DNA from 2 places in the Caballeronia sp. LZ062 genome. Region 2 is predicted to be linked to the other one. Evidence: predicted binding sites of a transcription regulator. Region 2 holds the regulator's gene; the other holds the start of a gene.

Region 1 (7,079 bases), 810 kb from region 2:
TCGCCGGTCACGATCAGCGGGTTGATTTCCGCGAGCGATGCGTCGGTTTCGTAGAACGCCTTGTAGAGGCCTTGCAGGATGGCGCGCGCTTGCGGGATCGATGCGTCCGGGATGCCGATCTTGCGCGCGAGGTCGTCCGCGTCCTTGTCTTGCAGACCGGTCGACGGCTCGACGGCGAACTTGTGCAGCAGTTCCGGCGTCTTTTCCGCGACTTCTTCGATGTCCATGCCGCCTTCGCTCGACGCCATGACGACGATCTTCTGCGAAACACGGTCGAGCACGAGGCCCACGTACAGTTCCTTCTTGATGTCCGCGCCTTCTTCGATCAGGAGGCGGTTCACCTTCTGGCCTTCCGGACCGGTCTGGTGCGTGACGAGCTGCATGCCGAGGATCTGGTTCGCGTATTCGCGGACCTGCTCGATCGACTTCGCGACCTTCACGCCGCCGCCCTTACCGCGGCCGCCCGCGTGAATCTGCGCTTTGACGACCCAGACCGGGCCGCCCAGCTCTTCCGCGGCCTTGACCGCATCATCCACCGAGAACACGGGTTTGCCGCGCGGGACCGCGACGCCGAATTTCCGCAGGATTTCCTTACCCTGGTACTCGTGAATCTTCATGCGTGATTCCTTCAGTCTGAGAGTTGGAGTGAACTTCTGATTCGAATTGCTTGAACCGCTGATTGTTTGATGCTTGTCCGGTTGACCGAAGCGTTCCGCGTCGGGAACGCGAGCGTGTCAGGTGTCCGGCTTTTCGCGTTCCGCTTGGCCACGGTCTTGCGCCGGCGATGGCTCATGACCGAACCAGCGCGGATAGTATTCGCGAACGGCGGGGCCATCGAAGCGCAGCGCGTGGCAGCGGCCGAGTTGAAACGGCGGCTGGACGGAAGTCGACTCCGTTCCGGTTTGCGCGAAAGGACTGCCGCTCTCGATAGACCACACTTCGCCGGAGAATGCCTGGATAGCGGCGGTCGGCAACACGGCGCACAACTCGGTGAGATGCGTGCAGCCCGCCGTTCCGCGCAGGCGCGCGCCGGCTTCGCGACGAAAATTCTTGAGCAGATTGAGCCCGATGAGCGCCCGATACGCGGAATTCGACTCGGCGCACAACGCCGCATACGGCGCCCACTCCGACGAAGCCTCGGCGTCGACGATGGTGAGCTTGCGGTCGATGGTGATGCGCAGCCAGAGTTCATGGATCGGCAGGCCTTGCGGCCGGACGCCCGCCGCGAGCGGAAAGTCGCGGGGCTTGTCATCGGTTAGACAGGCTTCGATGTCCCACAGGCCGTCTTCCCGCTCGAACGCTTCCAGCCGAATCGCGCGACGATGGCGCAACTGTCGGGAAACGGGCGGAGAAAGAGGCATGGGGCTGAAGCCGGAACGGGGAAACCGTTGAATTTTAGCATAGCGAGTATTTCGGGCCGTGCATGCGCCTGATGATTGGCGGATGCCGGCGCATGGCCTGCCGCGTGGGGCGCAAGGTACGTCACTCGTCGCTTGGTTCGTCGATCCAGTCTTCTTCGCCGCCCTTCAGAATTTTTCCGATGGTGCTCGCCGAGAAACCGCGCGCCGCCAGAAAGCGCGCCTGTTTCGCGCGCTCCGCTGGCGTCTCCGGCACAACGCCGTACTTCCTCTCCCAGACCGCGTAAGCGCGTGCGGTTTCGGTTTGCGCGAGCTTGTCCGCCGTCTCGCCGATGAGCGCCTCTCCCACCGCGTGCCGCTTCAATTCATTAATGATCCGGCTGCCGCCCATGCGCGCCGCCCGCCGATGGACGACGCTTTCCACGAAGCGCTCGTTGGAGAGCCAGCCGTCGCGCTCCAGGCTGTCCAGCGTGCCTTCGAGAGAATCGGCTTCCTGCACGTACGGACGCAGCTTGCGCGACAGTTCGGCGCGACTGTGTTCGCGACGCGAAAGGTAAGCCAATGCGCGGCCCTTCAGCGAGCGTTGAGGCCGTTTTGAATTCTTCGCGTCCGGTGCCTTGCGCGGTCGTTCGGTCGAACGGCTGTACGCCGAGTCTGGTTGTGGCTCTGGCGCCGCGGCGGGCGCACATTGTTCGAATGGCTCGAACGGGTCGGCGTCTTCGAAGGAATTCGAGAAAGGATCTGTGCTGTCGTCCAATATGCGCGCTTCGACCGGCGGCTTCGGCGGCACGTTGAGCTTTTGGACGGATTGCGTCGCGGCGTGTGCCAGAAGCGAGCGTGCCTGTTCAAGACGAGCAGCGCGGTCGAGTCGTTGCGTCGGCAATGCCGGATGGGCGTTGCGTGCTGGCTCGACTGGACCCGGTTCGCGTTTGGCGCGCGCGGTCTTTCGCGATTTCGCATCTGAGCGAGGCGAGTCGGCTTTCTCAAGTGCTTCGGGTGCGGCCGAACGCTCGCGTGGGTCCGGCCATTCCTTGGCCGTATCAGAAACACCGCGCGACGGCGCAAATCGCTTTGCGCCGTCGCGTGGCATGGTACTTCGGGTGGACCAGCGTGACTTGCTCGATGCCTCGCGCCGTTCGCTGCTGCGCTCGTAATGGTCGATGCCATCGGCGTGATCCGCGTGATCGGCGCTCTCGCCGTGCGCATCGACGCTATGCGCAGCAAATTCGGAAGCAGCATCGCTTGCCGCCGCTTCACCGGATTCGGCCGCGCCGTCGGACCGACCGGCGCGGTCCCGCCGAACATCGGCGTTACCAGCCTTCAATCCGAACCGGCGCTTGAACATCGACCGTGCGGCGCGACGCTTATTCGTCGTCCGCTACTGCCGCGCCCGCAGCGACACCATCTGCCAGCGCCGCGACACCGAGCGATTCGCGGATCTTATTTTCGATCTCGCGTGCAATGTCCGGATTTTCGCGCAGGAACTCCCGCGCGTTGTCCTTGCCCTGACCGATGCGATCGCCGTTATAGCTGTACCACGCGCCCGCCTTGTCGACGAGCTTGGCCTGCACGCCCAGGTCGATGATTTCGCCCTGCCGTGAAATGCCTTCGCCGTACAGAATGTCGAAGATGGCTTCGCGGAACGGCGGCGACACCTTGTTCTTCACGACCTTCACGCGCGTTTCGTTGCCGATGACTTCGTCGTTCTTCTTGATGGACCCGATACGGCGAATGTCCAGACGCACCGACGAGTAGAACTTCAGCGCGTTACCGCCGGTGGTGGTTTCCGGGTTGCCGAACATCACGCCGATCTTCATGCGGATCTGGTTAATGAAGATGACGAGACAGTTCGTGCGCTTGATGGTGCCGGTGAGCTTGCGCAGCGCCTGCGACATCAGACGGGCTTGAAGACCCGGCAGCGAGTCGCCCATTTCGCCTTCGATTTCCGCCTTCGGCACGAGCGCCGCGACGGAGTCGATCACGATCATGTCGATGGAACCCGAGCGCACCAGCGCGTCGGCGATTTCCAGCGCCTGCTCGCCCGTGTCCGGCTGCGAGATCAGCAGTTCCTGCACGTTCACGCCGAGCTTTTGCGCGTATTGCACGTCGAGCGCGTGTTCCGCGTCGATGAACGCCGCCGTGCCGCCGATCTTCTGCATCTCGGCGATCACCTGCAGCGTGAGCGTGGTCTTGCCCGACGATTCCGGACCGTAGATTTCAACGACGCGGCCGCGCGGCAAGCCGCCCACGCCGAGCGCGATGTCCAATCCGAGCGAGCCGGTGGACACGACTTGAATGTCCTCAACCGCCTCACCCGCGCCGAGCCGCATGATCGACCCTTTGCCGAATTGCTTTTCGATCTGCGAGAGCGCAGCGGCCAGGGCCTTGCTCTTTTCCGCAGTCATGCCAGCCGGGCCTTTCTTGCTTTCTTCCATGAATCGTCCTTTGCTATGATGAACGGCGTCTGAGGCTTGTGCGCGCGGGCTCGAATGCGGCATTCGCATACTCTTGCCCGCTTTTCGCACAGATTCAGACACTGTATAAAAAAACAGTAGTTTTTGCAAGCCCGATTGCGGCGGCGTGGCATTTTCCACGTCGCCCGAACCGCGCAAAACCGCACAACACCCTGGAGACCGCCGCGCCGGGCGAAATGCGGTGCCGGCAATGCTGCGCTACCGCGCATCTGGCGCACATACGATGCGAATCCTCATTGCCGAAGACGACAGCATACTCGCGGACGGCCTCGTCCGATCACTCCGCCAATCGGGATACGCCGTCGACCATGTGAAGCATGGCGTCGAGGCGGACACCGCGCTGACGCTCCAGCCGTTCGACCTGCTGATTCTCGATCTCGGCCTGCCGCTCATGCCCGGTCTCGAAGTGCTGCGCAGGCTGCGCGCGCGCAATTCGCAGATGCCCGTGCTGATCCTCACCGCCGCCGACAGCGTCGACGAGCGCGTGAAGGGCCTCGATCTCGGCGCCGACGATTACATGGCCAAGCCCTTCGCGCTGAACGAACTCGAAGCGCGCGTGCGGGCGCTCACGCGGCGCGGCGCGGGCGGCGGGCCGACAGTCGTACGGCACGGGGCGCTCTCCTTCGATCAGGTGGGACGCATCGCGCATATTGGCGATCAGGTGATCGACTTGTCGGCGCGCGAGCTCGGCGTGCTCGAAGTGCTGCTCCAGCGCATCGGGCGGCTGGTGTCGAAGGAACAGCTCGTCAATCACCTGTGCGAGTGGGGCGAAGAAGTCAGTAACAACGCGATCGAGGTCTACGTCCACCGGCTGCGCAAGAAGATCGAGCCGAGCGGCGCGCGCATCATCACCGTGCGCGGGCTTGGGTACACGCTCGAAAAAGCGTCGAACGGCGCGTCGGCAAGCGCGCCGATGCCGCCGAGCCATCACTAAGCCGGGCCGCGCATGGCCTCGCCGGTTTCCAGCGAACGCGCAGACGAGCCGGCGCGCACGCCTCATCCCGCCACCGCGGCCACCGCCGATTCGGACACGCTGCGCGACGCGCGCTATGCCAACCCGTTTGCGCCGCCCGACGAATTGGAACCGGACGGCGGGACACATCCGCGCTCGCTCTTCGGCGAGATTCTCGACTGGATGCTCGCGCCGCTTCTGCTGCTCTGGCCGATGAGCATCGCCGTGACCTATCTCGTCGCGAAATCCATCGCGAACGGGCCGTTCGACCGCGCGCTCGAAGCCGACGCCTACGTCATCGCGCGCCAGATTCAGCCGGTCAACGGCGTCGCGGAACTGCGCCTGCCCGATGCGACGCGCGATTTCCTGCGCGCCGACAACGTCGACAGCGTATTCTTTCAGGTGCTCGGCACGCGCGGCGAACTGGTCGGCGGCGACCGCGACATGCCCTTGCCGCACGAAGACGACCGGCCGCAGCCTGGCATCGTCGAGTTCCGGGACGACGTGCTGCGCGGCAACGACATTCGCGTCGCCTACACGACAGTGGACCTTCCCGGACTCGACGCCGGGAACGCGCAGCCGGTGCTCGTGCAGGTGGCCGAAACGCTCGACAAGCGCAGCCAGCTCGCCAACGACATCATCAAGGGCGTGATCCTGCCGCAGTTCGTGATTCTGCCGCTCGCCATCGTGCTCGTCTGGTTCGGGCTGTCGCGCGGGCTCGCGCCGCTGCATGCGCTGCAATCGAATATCCGCGCCCGCCGCCCCGACGACCTCTCGCCCCTCGAAGCCGGCCGCGCGCCGCCCGAAATCGCGCCGCTCGTCGCCTCGTTCAACGATCTGCTCACGCGGCTCGAACAGAACATGGAGTTCCAGAAGCGCTTTATCGCCGATGCCGCGCATCAGATGAAAACGCCGCTCGCCGGCCTGCGCATGCAGGCGGAACTGGCGCTTCGGCAGGACGTATCGAACGAAGTGCAGCGTTCGCTCGAACAAATCGCGACGAGTTCCGAGCACGCGGCGCGGCTCGTCACGCAACTGCTCGCGCTCGCTCGCGCCGAAAATCGCGCGAACGGGCAGATCTTCTCGCACGTCGAACTGACGGATCTCGCGCGCCTCGCCGTGCGCGACTGGGTGCAGGCGGCGCTTGCGAAGCGCATGGACATCGGCTACGAGGAGCCGCCGTTTCCGGTCGAAGTGGAAGGCAATGCGGTGATGCTGCGCGAGATGCTTTCGAATCTGATCGATAACGCCATCCGCTACACGCCGGCCGGCGGGCGCATCACCGTTCGCGTGCGGGCCGACGCAACGAATCTCGATCTCGTGCATCTCGAAGTGGAAGACACGGGCCTCGGCATTCCGCCGGCTGAACGGGAGCGCGTCGTGGAGCGGTTCTATCGAATTCTCGGCCGCGAAGGCGACGGAAGCGGCCTTGGCCTTGCCATCGTCAAGGAGATCGCGACGATTCACGGCGGCACGCTCGCCATCGAGGATCACGTCTTTCAGGACGCGCCGAGACTCGCCGGGACGCTGGTCCGCGTCAGCTTGCAGCGGGTTTATCCTGCCCGGGACAAACCCTGATCGCTTACTCGAGAGCGCGCCGATGAATCAGCGCGGTTCGCGCAGTTTGTTCGCCGATCTCAGCCGGATGTTGACAAGTTAGCCGAACTTCGTCGGTCCGCGCACACCAAGAGCCCGAATTGCCCGAGTCAGAACGCCGTAAGTTTTCGTTCCAATAATCCTTGCACCGGCGCCGCGCTCGCGGCCCGACGGAATCGGGAATCAGACGGAAAACCTAAGGAGACGATTCATGGCAACGGTCGAAGGGCGCATTTCCCACGCGCCGATGACGAACGAGGAGCGGAAGGTCATCTTCGCCTCGTCGCTCGGCACCGTGTTCGAGTGGTACGACTTTTATCTCGCGGGCTCGCTCGCCATCTACATCAGCAAGACGTTCTTCTCGGGCGTCAATCCGACAGCGGGCTTCATCTTCACCCTGCTCGGCTTCGCGGCGGGTTTCGCGGTGCGTCCGTTCGGCGCGATCGTGTTCGGGCGGCTCGGCGACATGGTCGGGCGCAAGTACACGTTTCTCGTGACCATCGTCATCATGGGTCTCTCGACGTTCCTGATCGGCTTTTTGCCCGGCTACGCGACCATCGGCATCGCCGCGCCGATCATCTTCATCGCGATGCGTCTCTTGCAGGGTCTCGCGCTCGGCGGCGAATACGGCGGCGCCGCGACCTACGTGGCCGAACACGCGCCCGCCAACAAGCGCGGCGCGTGGACCGCGTGGATTCA
Region 2 (7,079 bases):
GAGCACGATATCGCCGAGCGTGAGCGGCGTGTGCATGATCGCTTCCCACGTGCGCTGAACGTGCATGCGCGAAAAACCGGAGTACATCGCTTCGAAACTTGCGGACATCATGACGCTCGACGCCACGGTGCCCGCCGCCAGAAACGCGATATACGACACGCCCTCGACATGCCCGACCATCAGCCCGAGACCGAGTCCGAGGCCGAACAGATAGATCATCGGGTCCGCGAGATTGCCGATCATCGAGGCGACCGCGAGCTTCTTCCAGACGAGGTAGTTGCGCCGCCAGACGGACATCCAGTGCGTTGCGTTCGCGGGCAGCGCGTTCGTGAACGGCGCGACGTCGTTCGAGTGCGTCTCGTCGGGGTTCTTCGTTGCGACGCGCGGCTGATCGTAGGTTTCCATCTCGTTTTCAATCCACCATTTCGCGGCCGGTCAGGCGCAGAAAAACATCTTCCAGATTCGCCGGACGATGCAGATAACGCACGCCCTCGCGCCCTTTGACGCGCGCATGAACGGCTTGCGGATCGTCGACGTAGCAGAAAAGCGTTTCGCCGCTCACTTCCATGCGCTCGACAAGCGGCGCCAGTTCGGCGGCCAGCGCCTGCGGATCGGGGCCGTAAATTTCGATCACGTCCGAGCCGATCACCGACGCGATCAGATCGCGCGGCCGCCCCTCGGCAATCTTGCGGCCTTCTTCGATCACGCAGACGCGGTCGCACAGGCGCTCGGCTTCTTCCATGAAATGCGTGGTGAGCAGCATGGTCTTGCCGCGCGCCAGCAGCGAGCGCAGACGCTCCCAGATGAGATGGCGGGCCTGCGGATCGAGACCGGTCGTGGGTTCATCCATGATGAGCACGTCCGGATCGTTGACGAGGGCGCGCGCCAGCGTCAGCCGCCGCTTCATGCCGCCGGACAATTCGCCGACGCGCGCATCCGCCTTGTTCTCAAGCCGCGCGAACTCGAGCAGCGACGGCACGAGCGCGTCCATGCGCGCGCCCGCGATGCCGAAATAGCGGCCGAAAACGACGAGGTTCTCCCGTACGCTGAAGTCGGGATCGAGATTGTCGAACTGCGGCACGACGCCGACGCGTTCACGGGCGAAACGCGCGCGCGACGGCACCGGTTCGCCGACGAGCCGGATGGCCCCGCTATCGGGCGATGTCATGCCGAGCAACATTCTGAGCGTCGTCGTCTTGCCTGCGCCGTTCGGGCCGAGCAGCCCGAAGCATTCGCCGGGGCGCACGTCGAACGAGAGGCCATCGACGACGTTCTTTGCGCCGTAGCGTTTTATGACTTCGCTGAAATCGATTGCGGGCGCGCCGTCTGCATCAGCTGCGCGCTGCGGCGAGTTGCGCTGTGTCATGCGTTTCCTGGCTGGAGAAATCCAGCGAGCTAGTGTAATCGAATGCACCAGTGCGGCGCTCGGGACGAGCCGGAGCGGTGCTTCTGGCGCATCTTCCGGACACCGCGAAAGCCGCCGGCGTTGCGCGGCGGGCATCGCGCGGATCTGGCACGGGTCCAGCTTGTCACCGTTCGGACTGCGGGCGCCTTCGGTGTGCTTGCCTTTTGTTAGCGTTTTCCATCGTTGCCACGGCTGTCGCGGCACACGATTATGAAGTTACGCCGCAGTCAATGTGCGTTGCGGCAGGGAGGCATGATGACGAGCTACAAAAAAATTCTGCTGTGCTACGACGGCTCCCGAGAGGGCCGCAAGGCGCTGCGCCAGGGCGCGAATCTCGCGCTCGACCTGAACGCGGAAACGCACGTGCTCGCGGTCGTGGATATGCGATCGAGCATCGCGCAGAGCGCCGGATTGCTGACCGACATGGCGTGCGGGCGCTTCGAGGATGCGGCACGCGACATTCTGCAAGAAGGTGTCGACTGGCTGCGCGAACGCGGTGTGCCGGCGCAGGGACACTTCGCGTTCGGCCATCCGATCGACGAGATTGCTGCGCTGGCGGACAGCCTCAAGGTCGATCTCGTCGTGGTCGGGCATCGCTGCCGTAGCGGCCTCGCACGCTGGTGGATGGGCGCCGGCAACACGCCTTTGCTGGATCGCGTGTCGTGCAGCATTCTGGTTGCGGTTTGTCAGGCGGGCGAATCGGCTGAAGCGGAAGATGCGGCTGCGTATGCCGCGAAGCCGGCGAAGGCCGAAGCGGGCGCCTGAGCTTCCGACGACTGATCGCGCGGGCGCGTCAGCGCGTCAGCCGTTGAGTTCGACGGCGACGAGCTTCCATGACACCAGACCGCTGCGGTGGAAGATGGCGGAATACCGGGCATCGCCCGCGCCGTGCCGGTACGTCACGACGAACGTGTTGATCCCGCGATAGCCGGCCGTTGTCTGCGGCGGTTGCCGGGACGCTTCCGGCGCAGGCGCGCTTGCCGGCGTGGGCGCGTTCGCACTCGTTTGGCCGGGCGCGGGCGGACGTTCGCCGGGATTGCCGCGCGGCGGTATGCCGTTCAGGATGGCCGCGACACCATCCGGCGTCGCATACGAATCCACGAGCGGGCCGACTAGCGCGGCCCCGATCATCGCGCCGATGATCGCCAGCGGGTTGCCGCTCTTTGAAGATCGATGCGCCGCGTGAGCAGCGCGGCTATCTGATCCTTCAGGCTTGCGCGCAACGCCGGGAAATCGACGTATTCGCTTACCGTCTGGGCGTCTCGCGCGTCGGCGGCCCGCTTGACGCGATCCAGCGCGATATACGGCGAGGCGTACACGAAACCGAGCGCCGCAACGAGCAACACGGCGGCGAGTGCAGCGACAACGAAGCGAGCGGTGCGGGACATGCGGTGGCGCAAGCGTCTACGAAAAGGTCATTGCACGATTGACCACGCCGCTATCGAATGATTCCGCGACCGCAACGCCAACATACGCGTTCTCAGGCGAGCGTTCCGCCTGAGAGGCCGGCGCGCTCTTCGTCGATGCAGCGGTCGATCATGCGCGACACTTCGCCGATCTTGCCGACCAGAATGAGCCGCGACTCGCTGCGATACACGCGTACGGGCGCGGGCCGTTGCGGCTCCGCGTGCACCGTCTGCGTCAGCGACACGCGCGCAAAAGCGGGCTGGCGCGATGGAAGCGCGGGCATGGAATCGAAAAGATCCGGCGCAGCCTCGGCCCGCGCAGGCGTAGCGCCGCCGCAGGAGATCAACGCACGCAGATGACGCAGGCGGCCGAACTGGCGAAAGGGCAGCAAACGGGCAAAACGTTCCATCATGACTCTCCAGACGATAGGACGCACCACGGCATGCCGCGAGCGGCTGCCGTCCGTGCTAGATGTACTCGAAACGCGCCGCGTCTTGCGTGGCGTGAACAGGCGTGGAAGGGGCGGTCAACGCGCTCTGAGCGCTGCCGCCTTCTACTAGAATTCGCCCGAGCGGATCAGGCCGACTGCAATGCCTTCGAGCGCGAAGTCACCGCTCCCGGAGCGCACGAAGATGTTCTCGTAGTCCGGGTTCTCCGCGATGAGCTCTACGCCGTCCGGGCGGCGCTTCCAACGCTTGACCGTGACGTCGTCGCCGAGGCGCGCGACGACGATCTGCCCATCTTTCGCTTCGGTCCGCTTCTGCACGGCGAGCAGATCGCCATCCAGAATGCCCGCGTCGCGCATGGACAAGCCGCGCACCTTCAGCAGATAGTCGGGCTTGCTGGAGAAGAACGCCGGGTCGCACGCATAGTGCTGAGAGATGTGCTCCTGAGCGAGGATCGGGCTACCTGCCGCCACACGCCCGACGAGCGGCAACGAGAGCTGCATGATGCTCGCGTGCGGCAGGGTGAACTGGTGTGGAACGTCTTCCGAACGGGCCGCGTCCCCAATGAGCCGGATGCCGCGCGACGAACCCGCCGCCAGCTCTATGACGCCCTTGCGCGCCAGGGCGCGCAGATGCTCTTCCGCCGAATTAGCGGAGCTAAAGCCAAGTTCGGCGGCAATCTCCGCGCGTGTAGGCGGAAAGCCGGTGCGCTCGATTGCGCGCTGAAGCAGTTCGAACACTTGCTGCTGGCGCGCGGTAAGTTTTGAGGATCTGGTCACTGGCTCGGGCCTCTCGTGCACTGTATGGATCAACAGATGACTGTATTTTTATACAGTACTTCGCGTTTTTCAAGCATTACTTTAAGTTCGGCTCGAAACGTCGCGTGCAGCCACGACGATGGCGCCCGTCGGGCGTACGCGTCCGCTTTAGCAGCTTTCGATATAAAAGACTGAAAAACGATTATTTCTGTTCATATAGGGCCGCCGATAGACTGATTCCGTCAATTGGATAAGACGGAGAACGGGGAATGCAAAGCATCAAAGCGGGATTAGGGACCAACTTACGCCGCGCGTTGACGGCGCTTGCGCTGACGACGGCGGGCATCGGCGCGATTGTCGGAACGAGCGCGCAGGCACAGGCTCAGACGTCGTTCCTGAACGTGTCGTACGACCCGACCCGCGAGTTGTATCAGGACTTCAATCAGGCGTTCGCCAAGAAGTGGAAGGCCGAGACCGGCGAAACCGTCACGTTCAAGCAGTCGCACGGCGGCTCGGGCGGACAGGCGCGTGCAGTGCTCGACGGCCTACAGGCGGACGTCGTGACGCTCGCGCTCGCCTACGACATCGACGCGCTCGCGGGCAAGGGGCTCGTCGCCGCGGACTGGCAAAAGCGCCTGCCGGATAACGCTTCGCCGTACACGTCGACGATCGTGTTTCTCGTGCGCAAGGGCAATCCGAAGCACATCAAGGACTGGGACGACCTCGCGAAGCCCGGCATCTCGATCGTGACGCCGAATCCGAAGACCTCGGGCGGGGCGCGTTGGAACTATCTCGCCGCATGGGCCTACGCGCAGCACAAGCCGGGCGGCAACGAGCAGACGGCGAAGGACTTCGTCGCCAAGCTTTACAAGAACGCGGGCGTGCTCGACTCGGGCGCGCGCGGCGCCACGACGAGCTTCGTGCAGCGCGGCCAGGGCGACGTACTGATCGCGTGGGAGAACGAGGCGTTTCTGTCGCTGAAGGAGTTCGGGCCGGAGAAGTTCGAGATCGTGGTGCCGTCGGCGAGCATTCTTGCCGAGCCGCCCGTCGCCGTGGTCGACAAGGTGGTCGACAAGCACGGCACGTGCAAGCTCGCCGAGGCGTATCTGAAGTATCTCTATAGCGACGAAGGCCAGCAGATCGCGGCGCGCAACTTCTATCGCCCGCGCTCGGACAAGGTGCCTGCCGAACTCACGAAGCAGTTCCCGAAGATCAAGCTCTACACCGTCGACGACACCTTCGGCGGCTGGGCGAAAGCGCAAAAGACGCATTTCGCGGATGGCGGCGTGTTCGACTCGATCTATCAGCCACAGTAAGCGCGCGATACGTAGGCAAACCGAAGCGGCGCGCCATGACGCCGCCGGTCACACAAGCATTCGATGAACGCGCTCCCCGGCGCACTGGAACAGGACGAAAGCAAGGATGACGACTTTCACTTGGCGCAAGCCGAGCGCGCTACCGGGCTTCGGCCTGACGCTCGGCATCACGCTCGCGTACTTGAGCCTCGTGGTGCTGATCCCGCTCGCCGCCACGTTCGCGAAGACGGCGACGCTCGACTGGGCGCAGTTCGTCCGCGCGGTGACATCGCCGCGTGTGCTGGCGTCGTATCGGCTCACGTTCGGCGCGGCGCTCGGCGGGGCGCTCATCAACGCGGTCTTCGGCTTTCTCGTCGCGTGGGTGCTCGTGCGCTACACCTTTCCGATGAAGCGCATCGTGGACGCCATCGTCGATTTGCCGTTCGCACTGCCGACCTCCGTCGCGGGTATATCGCTCGCGGCCGTCTATGCGGGCAACGGCTGGATCGGTCAGTTCCTCGCGCCGCTCGGCGTCAAGGTCGCGTTCACGCCGCTCGGCGTGCTCGTGGCGCTGACGTTCATCGGCTTGCCGTTCGTCGTGCGTACCGTGCAGCCGGTGCTGGAGGACTTCGAGCGCGAGCAGGAAGAAGCCGCCGCGTGCCTCGGCGCGACGCGCTGGCTGACGTTTCGCCGCGTGGTGCTGCCGTCGCTCTTTCCGGCGCTTCTGACGGGCTTTGCGCTCGCGTTCGCGCGCGCGCTCGGCGAATACGGCTCAGTCATCTTTATCGCGGGCAATGTGCCGATGAAGTCGGAAATCACGTCGCTTCTCATCATCACGAAGCTCGAACAATACGACTATGCGGGCGCGACCGCGCTCGCCGTCGTCATGTTGTGCGTGTCCTTTCTGATGTTGCTTTTGATTAACACGCTGCAATGGTTCCTGCAACGGCGCACGAGCCGCACGGGTGCTGTCCCTGCGCACGCACTATCGGCGCAAGGGAGCCAAGCATGAGCACGCCGGACACCAAAGCCATCGCGATGAACACCGCCGCACCGCGCGCTACGCGAACGCTCGATCCCGTCACCGAATCGCGCGCGGTGCGCTGGCTCCTCACGGGCATCGCGCTCGTGTTTCTTGCGCTCTTTCTCGTGGTGCCGCTCGTCGCGGTGTTCGCGCAGGCGTTCGCGAAGGGCATCGACTATTACTTCGAGTCGCTGAAAGATCCTGACGCGTGGTCCGCCATCAAGCTCACCTTGACGACTGCGGCTATTGCGGTGCCGCTCAACGTCGTGTTTGGCCTTGCGGCATCGTGGGCGATCGCGAAGTTCGACTTCCGCGGCAAGGCGCTCTTGACCACGCTCATCGACTTGCCGTTCTCCGTTTCGCCCGTAATTTCTGGCCTTATTTACGTGCTGATGTTCGGCGCGCAGGGCTGGTTCGGTCCGTGGCTCGCGGCGCACGACGTGCAGATCATTTTCGCGGTGCCGGGCATCGTGCTCGCGACGATCTTCGTGACGTTTCCGTTCGTCGCGCGCGAACTGATTCCGCTGATGCAGGCGCAAGGCAACGACGAGGAAGAAGCCGCACATGTGCTGGGCGCTTCGGGCTGGCAGATTTTTCGCCGCGTGACGCTGCCGAACGTGAAGTGGGGCCTGCTGTATGGCGTGATTCTCTGCAATGCACGCGCCATGGGCGAGTTCGGCGCGGTTTCGGTGGTATCGGGCCACATTCGCGGACAGACCGACACCATGCCGCTGCACGTCGAGA

The links. Region 2 encodes LexA, which represses DNA repair genes until DNA is damaged. Its sites were predicted from a motif close to ACTGTATNNNNATACAGT; they were not measured.
Region 1: a site for LexA is predicted at 3,894-3,911, ahead of recA (recombinase RecA). Genes of this name have one in related genera too.

The regions. Positions count from the first base shown of each region.
Region 1 covers NZ_JARTWB010000002.1:2,053,411-2,060,489, forward strand. The annotation lists gene sucC (ADP-forming succinate--CoA ligase subunit beta) at 1-617, opposite strand, end outside; gene P9239_RS15615 (DUF2889 domain-containing protein) at 735-1,361, opposite strand; gene recX (recombination regulator RecX) at 1,483-2,703, opposite strand; gene recA (recombinase RecA) at 2,723-3,793, opposite strand; gene P9239_RS15630 (response regulator transcription factor) at 4,056-4,766, shown strand; gene P9239_RS15635 (sensor histidine kinase N-terminal domain-containing protein) at 4,779-6,362, shown strand; gene P9239_RS15640 (MFS transporter) at 6,592-7,079, shown strand, end outside.
Region 2 covers NZ_JARTWB010000002.1:1,242,220-1,249,298, reverse strand. The annotation lists gene P9239_RS11895 (ABC transporter permease) at 1-405, opposite strand, end outside; gene nodI (nodulation factor ABC transporter ATP-binding protein NodI) at 413-1,366, opposite strand; gene P9239_RS11885 (universal stress protein) at 1,661-2,170, shown strand; partial or broken gene P9239_RS11880 (DUF2939 domain-containing protein) at 2,207-2,793, opposite strand; gene P9239_RS11875 (hypothetical protein) at 2,886-3,221, opposite strand; gene lexA (transcriptional repressor LexA) at 3,369-4,037, opposite strand; gene P9239_RS11865 (sulfate ABC transporter substrate-binding protein) at 4,286-5,332, shown strand; gene cysT (sulfate ABC transporter permease subunit CysT) at 5,439-6,323, shown strand; gene cysW (sulfate ABC transporter permease subunit CysW) at 6,320-7,079, shown strand, end outside.